Regions from separate parts of the Methylobacterium sp. JK268 genome, predicted to be linked through region 1. Evidence: predicted binding sites of a transcription regulator. Region 1 holds the regulator's gene; each other region holds the start of a gene.
What was found. Region 1 encodes LexA, which represses DNA repair genes until DNA is damaged. Its sites were predicted from a motif close to TGTTCNNNNTGTGTTCNG; they were not measured.
Positions count from the first base shown of each region.

Region 2: ssb (single-stranded DNA-binding protein) is a predicted target of LexA. The motif match lies at 1,640-1,657, and genes of this name have one in related genera.
Region 3: ACW9J6_RS21805 (trna delta -isopentenylpyrophosphate transferase) is a predicted target of LexA. The motif match lies at 2,334-2,351, and genes of this name have one in related genera.

Region 1 is NZ_JBSVZN010000019.1:40,927-44,193, reverse strand. Features, by position in the region: gene ACW9J6_RS20330 (HD-GYP domain-containing protein) at 1-775, opposite strand, end outside; gene lexA (transcriptional repressor LexA) at 1,114-1,833, opposite strand; gene ACW9J6_RS20320 (hypothetical protein) at 1,979-2,347, opposite strand; gene ACW9J6_RS20315 (hypothetical protein) at 2,438-2,962, opposite strand; gene ACW9J6_RS20310 (hypothetical protein) at 3,085-3,267, shown strand, end outside.
Region 2 is NZ_JBSVZN010000002.1:207,908-211,174, forward strand. Features, by position in the region: gene gyrA (DNA gyrase subunit A) at 1-736, opposite strand, end outside; gene ssb (single-stranded DNA-binding protein) at 956-1,483, opposite strand; gene ACW9J6_RS02915 (alpha/beta fold hydrolase) at 2,073-2,954, shown strand; gene ACW9J6_RS02920 (L,D-transpeptidase) at 3,083-3,267, shown strand, end outside.
Region 3 is NZ_JBSVZN010000022.1:38,322-41,588, forward strand. Features, by position in the region: gene ACW9J6_RS21795 (NepR family anti-sigma factor) at 93-302, opposite strand; gene ACW9J6_RS21800 (response regulator) at 563-991, opposite strand; gene ACW9J6_RS21805 (trna delta -isopentenylpyrophosphate transferase) at 1,358-2,083, opposite strand; gene ACW9J6_RS21810 (hypothetical protein) at 2,426-3,100, shown strand; gene ACW9J6_RS21815 (metallophosphoesterase) at 3,232-3,267, shown strand, end outside.

The DNA of each region.
Region 1 (3,267 bases):
GGTCGGCGCCCAGAACCGGATGGGTGCGCATCACGGCCATCTCCTGCTCCGACAGGCCGCTCGGCTTGTCCAGGATGGCGAGGGGGATCCGCGACTTGCCGACATCGTGCAGCAGGGCCGCCCGGACGAGGCGGAGCTCGTCCCGGTGCCGGAAGCCGAGCCGGGCCGCCAGCGCCCCCGCGTAGCCGGCGACGCCCAGGGAATGCTGGTAGACCCCGACCTGGTGGTGGCGGATGACGTCGAGCCAGGCGCGGATCCCGCCCTCGCTGACCGCGTCGAGGACGATCTCGGTGCCGGTGTCGACGTCCTGCGGCGAGGGCGGCGCCCCATCGGCGGCCGCCGCGAACACCCGGTGGACGAGGTGGTCGGCCTCGGCGGCCCGCGCCCGCACCAGCCAATCGGGCCCGCTCGCGCGGGCGGCCTTGTGCGCGGCGAGGAGGTGCGTCACCGCGGCGGCGATGGTCGTCCAGGGCGCCGAGGCCGGCAGGAGCTTGGCGAACCCGATCTCCCGGGCGACCTCAAGGGTCGCCTGATCCCGCGCCAGGCCGAGGCCGGCGATTCCCCGCGCCCGCAGGAGGCTGACGGACCGTCGCAGGCGCGCGGGATCCGCGACCTCGGCCCGACCCAGCGGCACCACCGCAACGGCCGCCTGCCCGTTCGGCAGCGGGTCCTCCAGTCCGACGGTCAGGCAGGGGGCGAGCCGCGCGAGGCCATCCGCGAGGCGACGCGCCGGTGCGAACGCATCCGCGATCAGGAGGATGAAACCGTCCGCCATGGCGAGATCCCGCAGTCCGGCCTCACGAGCGGCCGTGCCACCGCCTTGACCCGCCGGTCAGACCTGATTTTACCGCACAGGGACGTTAAACATCCCTTGGCGTCGGCCGGGTTGGTTCGATATCCGACCAACACGACCGCCGGCACCGACGACGAAGCAGTCGTTTCCGGCCGCCCTGCCGCAGATGACCTTTCCAAATCCCGCCGCGCCTTCCGCCGCGGGTGTCCGACACTCCCGTAAGCTGATCGCGCGAGATTATGACGGGTTCGGCGGGGGGCCGCGATGCGCGGCCATCGCCGTCGCGCGGGCTCGTGGGCGTTCCGACCAAATGCGAGCGATCAGTACTTGCGGATCAGGCTCACCAGACGTCCCTGGATGCGGACGCGGTCCGGCCCCAGCACGCGGGTCTCGTAGGCCGGGTTCGCGGCCTCGAGAGCGATCGAGGAGCCGCGCCGCCGCAGGCGCTTGAGCGTGGCTTCCTCGTCGTCGATCAGGGCGACGATGATGTCCCCGGTATTGGCGGTGTCCTGACGACGGATCACCACCAGGTCGCCGTCGAGGATGCCCGCCTCGATCATCGAGTCGCCGCGCACCTCCAGGGCGTAGTGCTCGCCGCCCGCGAGCATGTCCGGGGACATCGCGAGGGTGCGGCTCTGGTTCTGGATCGCCGAGATCGGCGTGCCGGCAGCGATCCGGCCCATGACCGGGATGCCGACCGCGCGAACGCCCTCGTCGAGGGGCAGCGCCACCGGCATCGCGGCAGGCTTGACCGGCGCCCCCGCCCGGCCGCCCTCGACCACGCTCGGCGTGAAGCGGACGACCTCGCCCGGCGCGCTTGCCGCGGTCTCGGCGATGCGGATCACCTCGATCGCCCGCGCCCGGTTGGGCAGGCGGCGCAGAAAGCCCCGCTCCTCCAGCGCGGTGATCAGACGATGGATGCCCGACTTAGACTTCAGGTCGAGGGCGTCCTTCATCTCGTCGAAGGATGGCGGCACGCCCGTCTCGCGCATCCGCTGCTGGATGAAGCGCAGCAGGTCCAGTTGCTTACGGGTGAGCATGGGTCACTCTCATCGCCTGCGCCGACGCGCGATACGAAACAAATCGCGAACAGGTTAAGCGTTCTTCAAGTGTTCCGCAAGCGGTAGCGTGACGGGAGGAACCATGATCCCCGCCCTGCTCTCTGCGGCGCGGCGGGACAGAGTGTCATCGTCCGCGGGCGCTCACGCGGATCTTCTCCCGCACGAGGGTGACGAGCGACTCGTCGGAGGCGGTCAGGAACACGTCGCCGTGCCGCCGCCCCGCAATGGCCTGCTGGCTGGCCTCGACGGCTTCGGCCGTGTGGCCGAGCGCGTCGCCGTCGCTCGCCTCGGCGGCGCGCAGGTCTTGGAGGGCCCATTGTGCTCCCCTGAGCACGGTCAGGGCGTCGATGGCGCCCCAGAGCTGCGCCTCGGCGGTGCTCGCCTCCTCGCCGCGACGGTTCAACTCCGCCACGCGTTCGGCCTGGGCGGTCGAGCGCAATTCCAGCTCGGCGATCCGCCGGCGAACCTCGCTGAGAAGCGCCTCGACGTCCATCGAGCCCCCTTCGTCGTCCCCTCTCGCAGGGTCATGTAGCATAGCGGAATGCCTGCGGCCATGCCGGAACCGCCGGATGTCCGGGGCGCCTCATCCCAGCGTTTCGGCGTCCTCGTCCTCCTGCGCCTCGCCCTGCTCGTCCTCCGGTTCGTCGGTCTCGTCCGCCGTCTCGGCCGAGGGGCGTCCCGAGGTGTAGAAGTCGCCCGTGCGGATGGCCTCGCCGCTCGCGACCATGACGCTGAGATACGTGTTCAGGGTGCCCGGAGCGACATCCGGCAGCTGCCGGGCGATCTGCGCGTTGGTGAGACCCTGGGGGCCGCAGGTCTCGAGCAGGGTCTTGAGGCGGCCCTTGGCCGAGTTCGCCCGCGGGCCGCGGCTGCCGCGGCCGCTGGTCCGCGCCTGGACCGGCGCCGCCGGGAGCCCGGGGAGGAGCGGTCCGGCGGCCGCGAGGCCCGCGGCCGGGAGGGTGGTGTTGTCGACGATCGCACGCAGCGCGTTCTCGGCGAGGCGCAGCTTCGCCAGTTCCGCGCCGATGCGCTCGTACTCGGCCTCCAGCGCCGCCCGCCGCTCGCTCACATCCGCCAGCGCCTGGGCGAGGGTATCGTTCTCCGACATCGTGCTCCCCTGTTCCCGGGCGCGGCAGGTTTCACAGAATAGCTTGTCGGTCAACGAGATCCGGCGCGGAGCGGCGGCGGTGTCCCGTTGCCCGGCGCCCGTTTCTTCGTGAAGTCTTCACGATGACGGCCGATGGCGGGGCGCGGGCGGTCGGTGCGGGGATGTCAGTGCCGCCGCGGCGTGGGACACTCCCGTGCGCCGGACGCCGATCTGCCAGCGCCCGACCCTCGCTCCCGCGGCCCCTCCCCGTGTACCTCTCCGTCGCCACCACCCATCATCCGGCCACCGATCTGGGCTACCTGCTG
Region 2 (3,267 bases), on a different contig from region 1:
CGCGCCCGGTCAGGTAGGCGGCGCGGGTCCCGGCGCGGCCGAGGATCAGGCCGCCGGTCGGGAAGTCCGGTCCCGGGATGATCTCGTTCAGCCCCTCGATCGTCAGGGCGGGATCGTCGATCAGGGCGATGCAGCCGTCGATCACCTCGCCCAGATTGTGCGGCGGGATGTTGGTGGCCATGCCGACCGCGATGCCGCCGGCGCCGTTGACGAGGAGGTTAGGAAAGCGGGCGGGCAGGACCGCCGGCTCGTCCTTCGACTCGTCGTAGTTCGGGTTGAAGTCGACGGTGTTCTTGTCGATGTCCTCGAGCAGCGCCATGGCGGGCTTGGCGAGGCGCGATTCCGTATAGCGCATCGCCGCCGGGGGATCGCCGTCGACCGAGCCGAAATTGCCCTGCCCGTCGACGAGCATGATCCGCATGGCGAAGTCCTGCGCCATGCGCACCAGCGCGTCGTAGATCGACTGGTCGCCGTGCGGGTGGTACTGACCCATCACGTCGCCGACGATGCGCGCCGACTTCACGTACTTGCGGTCCGGCAGGTAGCCGTTCTCGTACATCGAGTACAGGATGCGCCGGTGCACGGGCTTGAGCCCGTCCCGGGCATCCGGCAGCGCCCGACTCACGATCACGCTCATTGCGTAATCGAGGTAGGAGCGGCGCATCTCGTCGGTGATGGAAACGGGCTTGATGTCGCTGGCGGGCGGAGGCGCGCCGGTCTCGTCGTTCTCTGCCAAGGTCACACTCTCGCGGGGCCGACAGGGCCGCCCTCGGAATAGCCGATTTCCGGCCCTGCCGCCACCCGCGGAAGGCTCACCGGAAACCGTGGAAAATCAGGATATTAGATGGGGGTCGGCGCGGCTCCGCGCAACCCGGGTGGGGGCGGAGTTCGGGCCCTCGCGCAGGATGAACCCTCCCCCGCGGAGGGGGGAGGGTCGGCCACCGGCCTTCCGCGGCTAGAACGGGATGTCGTCGTCGAGGTCGTCGTAGCGCTTCTGGCCGCCGCCGGACGAGGCCGGGGCGGGACGGCGCTCGCCGCCCGAGAAGCGGCCGCCGCCGTTGCCCCCGAAATCGCCGCCGCGGCTGACCTGTCCGCCGCCCATCTCGTCGGAGGCTCCCGCCTCGCCGCCGCCGCGGCCGTCGAGGATCGTCAGCTCGCCGCGGAAGCGCTGCAGCACCACCTCGGTCGTGTACTTCTCGACGCCCGACTGGTCCTGCCACTTGCGCGTCTGCAGCTGGCCCTCGACGTAGACCTTCGAGCCCTTGCGCAGGTACTGCTCGGCCACGCGAGCCAGGTTCTCGTTGTAGATGACGACCGAGTGCCACTCGGTCTTCTCCTTGCGCTCTCCGGACGCCTTGTCCTTCCAGGATTCGGAGGTGGCCAGCCGGAGATTGACCACCGGGTCGCCGGAGGCCAGCCGCCGCACCTCGGGGTCGCGCCCGAGATTCCCCACCAGGATCACCTTGTTCACGCTGCCCGCCATCACGCTCTCCTTGCCGTCCATCTCTCTCGGGCTGCCGCGCTCGGCCTGACCGCGCGGCGCCTCCGGGGCAAGCCGCGACCGTCCTCCGAGCGGGCCCGCGCCGGCAAGGTCCGGGACGCTCCTGTACCCGGAACACACAGCCGGCGGGACCTTGAATGTTCTACCTTTGTTCGAATGAAGGCGCAAGGGGCGCCCCGTGCGCGTCCGGCTCCGCCCCGTCCGGCAGCCCCGCCAAGAAAAAAGGCCACACCCAAGGTGTGGCCCAAGTCTAGGGAGGAAACGCCCAAACAGGGCTGCAGGACGGCGACGCCATCGCCGGCTTGCAAGATTGGATATACGGCAGCGTCCGCTGGTCAAGCAAGTGCGCAGAAACACTCGTCGTGTCTTTCGGGATCAATGATGCAGAGAAGACACGCGATGTGATGAACATTCGGTAGCGTCGCGGCGGATGCGGGTCCATGCAGCGGCAAAATTCGGCTGGAACGACCCGCAAGCAGCCTTCGGGCAGGGGCGCGCGGGTTCGGCGCGACGGATCCGGATGCTTCAGGCATCGTTCCGCAGAAGGTGCGTGGCCACAGAGGAGGGTGGGGTGCTGACAGATCTGCCGGAGGCGACGACCCGGACGATCCGGGTTCGCGGACTCGTGATGAATCTGGCGGAAGCGGGACCCTCGGACGGTCCGCTCACCCTGCTGCTGCACGGATTCCCCGAGTTCTGGTACGGCTGGCGCCGCCAGATCGGCCCGCTCGCGGCGGCGGGCCTGAAGGTCGTCGCCCCGGACCAGCGCGGCTACGGAGGGAGCGGGAAACCCCGACCGCTCGACGCCTACCACGTGGACGAACTCGCCGCCGACGTGATCGGGCTCGCGGACGCCTTCGACCGTCCGCGCGTGCGCCTGGTGGGGCACGATTGGGGGGGAATCGTCGCGTGGCGGGCGGCCGCCCAGTACCCGGAGCGCATCGAGCGCGTCGCCATCCTGAACGCGCCGCATCCCGACAGCTTCTTCGCCTATGCGCGCCGTCGGCCGAGCCAGATCCTGCGCAGCAGCTACATGGGCTTCTTCCAGCTGCCCTGGCTGCCGGAGGCGCTGCTCCGCGCGGGGGACTTCGCGCCGCTGCGGCGGGCCCTGGTGTCGTCGAGCCGGCCCGGCACGTTCGATGACGCCACCCTCGACCGCTACGCCCGCGCCTGGGGCGAGCCCGGGGCCGTGACCGGCATGCTCAACTGGTACCGCGCCCTGCGCCTGCCGCGCCGCCCGGCGCCCTCCCTGGTGCAGCCGCCGGTGCTGATCCTGTGGGGCGAGCGCGACACGGCCCTCGAGCCGGAGCTCGCGCGCCTGAGCCTCGCGCGATGCGCCGCGGGCCGGATCCGGACCTTCCCGGAGGCGACGCACTGGATCCAGCACGAGGAGGCCGAGGCGGTGAACCGCGACCTCGTCGCCTTCCTGACGGAGCCGGGCGGCGCGGCGTGAGGCTGTGGCGCGAAAGCGTCACAAGCCGGGGCGTCGCCGTTGGGCGGGTTGACCGTGCCGACTCCCCTCGGCCATCCCCGGGGCCATCCGCGCCGCTCCGGCGGCGCTCTCGCAACGGGAGGGGGACGATGACGCCTCGCATCCTGGCGCCGCTCTGCGGCGCCGCCCTGCTGGCCCTGGCCGGCACCGCGCCCGGACGGGCCGCGACCCTGCTGGACAGCGGACCGATCGCCGACTTCCTGACGGTGTTCCGCCAGCAGGCCGTGCCGCGCCAGACGATCGGCTGGAACAGCCCCTACAAGCCCGGAACCGT
Region 3 (3,267 bases), on a different contig from region 1:
CGCCCCCAATCTCAAGTCATCATCGCGTCGTGGAAGTCGGCTCGGCCCGGTCATGTCGCTTCCACGGTACAGTCCCGCACTGTCGCGTGGGCTCAACCGTCCTGTCGACCGTCCTCGTCGAGCGAATCGAGACGGGCGATGAGCCGGTTCAGGGCGTCGGGCACCGGCTGATCGACCACGTCCGTGTAGAGGGCCCTGAGGTCGTGCCCGAGTTTGGCCAGCAGCAGAGCGTCCGCCAGCGACGAGGCCGTGGCGTGCGTCTGGCCGAAATTGGCCGCATGGTTGCTCGGGATCACCTTCATGGGTCGTCGTCGGGCGCGCGCCCTGTCTCCGCTCTCGGAAGTACCGTCTGGGCGCACGCGGCGCGGGCCGCGAGCAATCCCGAGTAACAACGCATCCCCCCCGGCCGGGTTGCGTAAGGCCGTCGACGGGATTTCGCGATCAGGGACGCGCGCCGGCGGGTCCCACGACGCACAAGCGCCCGCAGGGCCGCGGCGAGGACTCGCCACGGCCCTGCGGGCGGGCCCGGATCGCGCGAAATACCTTCGAAACAGGCCGGGCCTCAGCCCGCGCTGGCATCCCCGACGGCGGACCCGCCCCCGTGAGAATGGCCGGCCGCCTGCTCCACGAGCGTCAGAATGTCGAGCGCGCGCCAGGGCTTGGGGATGAAGGTGGCGGACATCCTGAGGTCGCTCGGCTGGTCGCCGGCATCGCCCGAGGTCAGGAGCACGTGCACCCGCGGCCATGTCACCCCGATGATCCGCGCGAGTTCGAACCCGCCGATCGGACCCGGGGTGCGGACATCGGAGAAGACCACGTTCACCTCCTCGCCCCGCTCGCGCAGGATGGCGAGGGCCTTCTCGGCCGTCTCGGCCTCGATGACACGGAACCCGGTCTCCTCCAGGAGGGTGGCCGCGAGGAAGCGCTCCTCCGGCTCGTCCTCGACGACCAGGATCACGGGTTGCGTCTTCGCGGCGCCGGATTCGCTCATAGGCATGGAACGGGCGTCCAGTCGACTGGTTGCATCGCCCTGGACGGAGGTCCCGGCGGGCTCACGGAAGCTTGACCACCAGCGCATCATCTTGCCCTCGATGACACGAATCAAGGGCGTGGCGGCCACAGGTCCCCGCCGCGGGCGCGGGACGAGCCCGAGACCTGTCCGCGGCACGGCCGGCGGCGTCCCTCGATTCCGCGAGACCGTCGCTCTCTCCGACGTCTCCCTAATCTTGCGTTCCCGGACGGCGGCGACAAGCCGCGGAGGCGCGGAATCCGCCGGGCCGCCGGCCGGCCGGTGCGCCCGCGCACGCGAGGCGGGGCGGCCCGGTGCCCGGACCACCCCGTCTTCCCGCGGCGGCGATCAGGCCGCGGCGGCCTTGCGGGTCTTGGCGGGCCAGCCGAGGGCGACGAGGCGCTGCTTGGCGTGCTCGCGCACCTCGTCGCGCAGGCCCGGCGCCATGGCGGCGAGGCGGGCCTGGGTGGCGGGATCGAGCATCAGGTCGGTGACGGCGTTGATGCTCTTCGCCCGGTCGATCTCGGCCCTGAGATCCGCATCCGCGGCGCTCGCCGGTGCCGCGGCGTCGCGGGCCGCCTCCGCCTCGGCGGGCTCCTCCTCGTCCTCGCCGGGGCGCTGGACGCGGGACGCCGGGGCCTTGGCGGCGCCCTGCAGGTCGGGCCGCGAGGCCTTGAACTCGTCCGCCTCGTCCTCGGAGTAGAGCAGGCCGTGCAGACCGACGAGCTTCAGGATCACCCGGTCCTTGGCCCGCTTCTCGGCCATGGCGTAGACGTAGGCTGGCTGCTTGCCGCCGATCTTGTAGTTCACGCCGATCAGCGCCTCCCCGATCGACCATTCGGCGCGCTCGCCGCCCGGTCCCGGCATGTGCCCGGTCACCAGGATCACCGCCTCGTCGCGCTCGGCGCGCACGATCACGGGCGCGTCGAAGCGGATGCGCGCCTGCGCGGCGATGCGCTCCAGCGCCTTGTGGTAGATCACGGCGGTGCCCTGCACCCGCCACACGTTGCCGGCCAGCGGCTCCCCGTAGGTCGCGAGGATCTCCGCGATCTGCTTGTCGGTCGTTGCGCTCATGCGATCGATCTCACCTGCTCGAAGGCGGCCTCGGAGGCCGCGCAGGCTCCGATTCCACGACGATTTTCCTATCACGAATCACGCTGAAGAGCGAGTGTTTTGTCGCCTCAATGATAAGACCAGACGCGCCTCTCCGCCGCATTGCGCGCCGCCGAACGGCCACCACGCCCTGAAAAGCTTCGCGCCTGTGCTGGCGATCGTGGCCCAGCTTCTGCGACGGCAACTGTCCGGTGGTTGACCATGGCGGGCCTGTTCGCATAATGTTCCTTTCAATCAGGAATGCAACATCTTCTCGGGAGGGGGCCGCGCGGCCCCCCTCGTGGTTCGGAGCCCTCCGCCACCATGACCGCCCTCGCGCAGGATCACGCCCCGCTCCTGGGGCGTCCGGGCACCCGCCGCGGCGCGGTGCGTACCGCGCCCCGGCGCCCCGGCGGCCCGTCCGTGGCGGCGACCCGCATGGGGCTGGTGGCCGATTTCCTGGCCATCACCACCCTTGATCCGGCCGTCGAATCCCTGCGCGCCGCGCCCGCCCCGGCGCGGATCCTGGCGGGGGGCGAGGTGGTGGAGCACGCGGCGGATTTCGAGCAGACCCGCCGGGACGAGCCGGGCCGCCTCGTCGACGTGGTGGCGGAGGCGGACCTCCCCCGGCACCCTCTGCGCGTCGCCTACGTGGCGGGCGAGCCGATGGTGACGGAGGACGGGCGCCACTTCGTGATCGAGAGCGCGGCCTCCCTGCGGGCCGAGCCGCGGCTGTCGACGGTGCGGCTGGTGCTGGCCTGCCGCCGCACCTTCGTGTCCGCGGGCGACCGGGTGCGGATCCTGCACTTCCTCGACGAGTGCGGGACCGGGCGGCTCGTCGAGTGCGCGGCGGCGGTGCAGAACGCGTCGGACGGCGTGGCGGCGGTGCTGGCGCTGGCCGTGGAGGGACTGGTCGCCCTGGACATCGAGCGGCCGATCCTGCCCGAGACCCCGGTGCGGCGGCGCCCCCTGCCCTTCGCGGACCCGTTCGGGTTCTAGAGCATTGTCCGGACAGCGCGGTCGGGCGCTTCCGGACCGGCGTCGCGCTCATCGCCAGGCGGAGAGGCAACCGGCGCGCCCGGCCCGGCGCGAGCTTTGCTTTGAGGGGGCTGCTCGCCATGTAGCAGCCCATGATCCGACTGATCCCCAGCCTGCCCGCCGTCTAC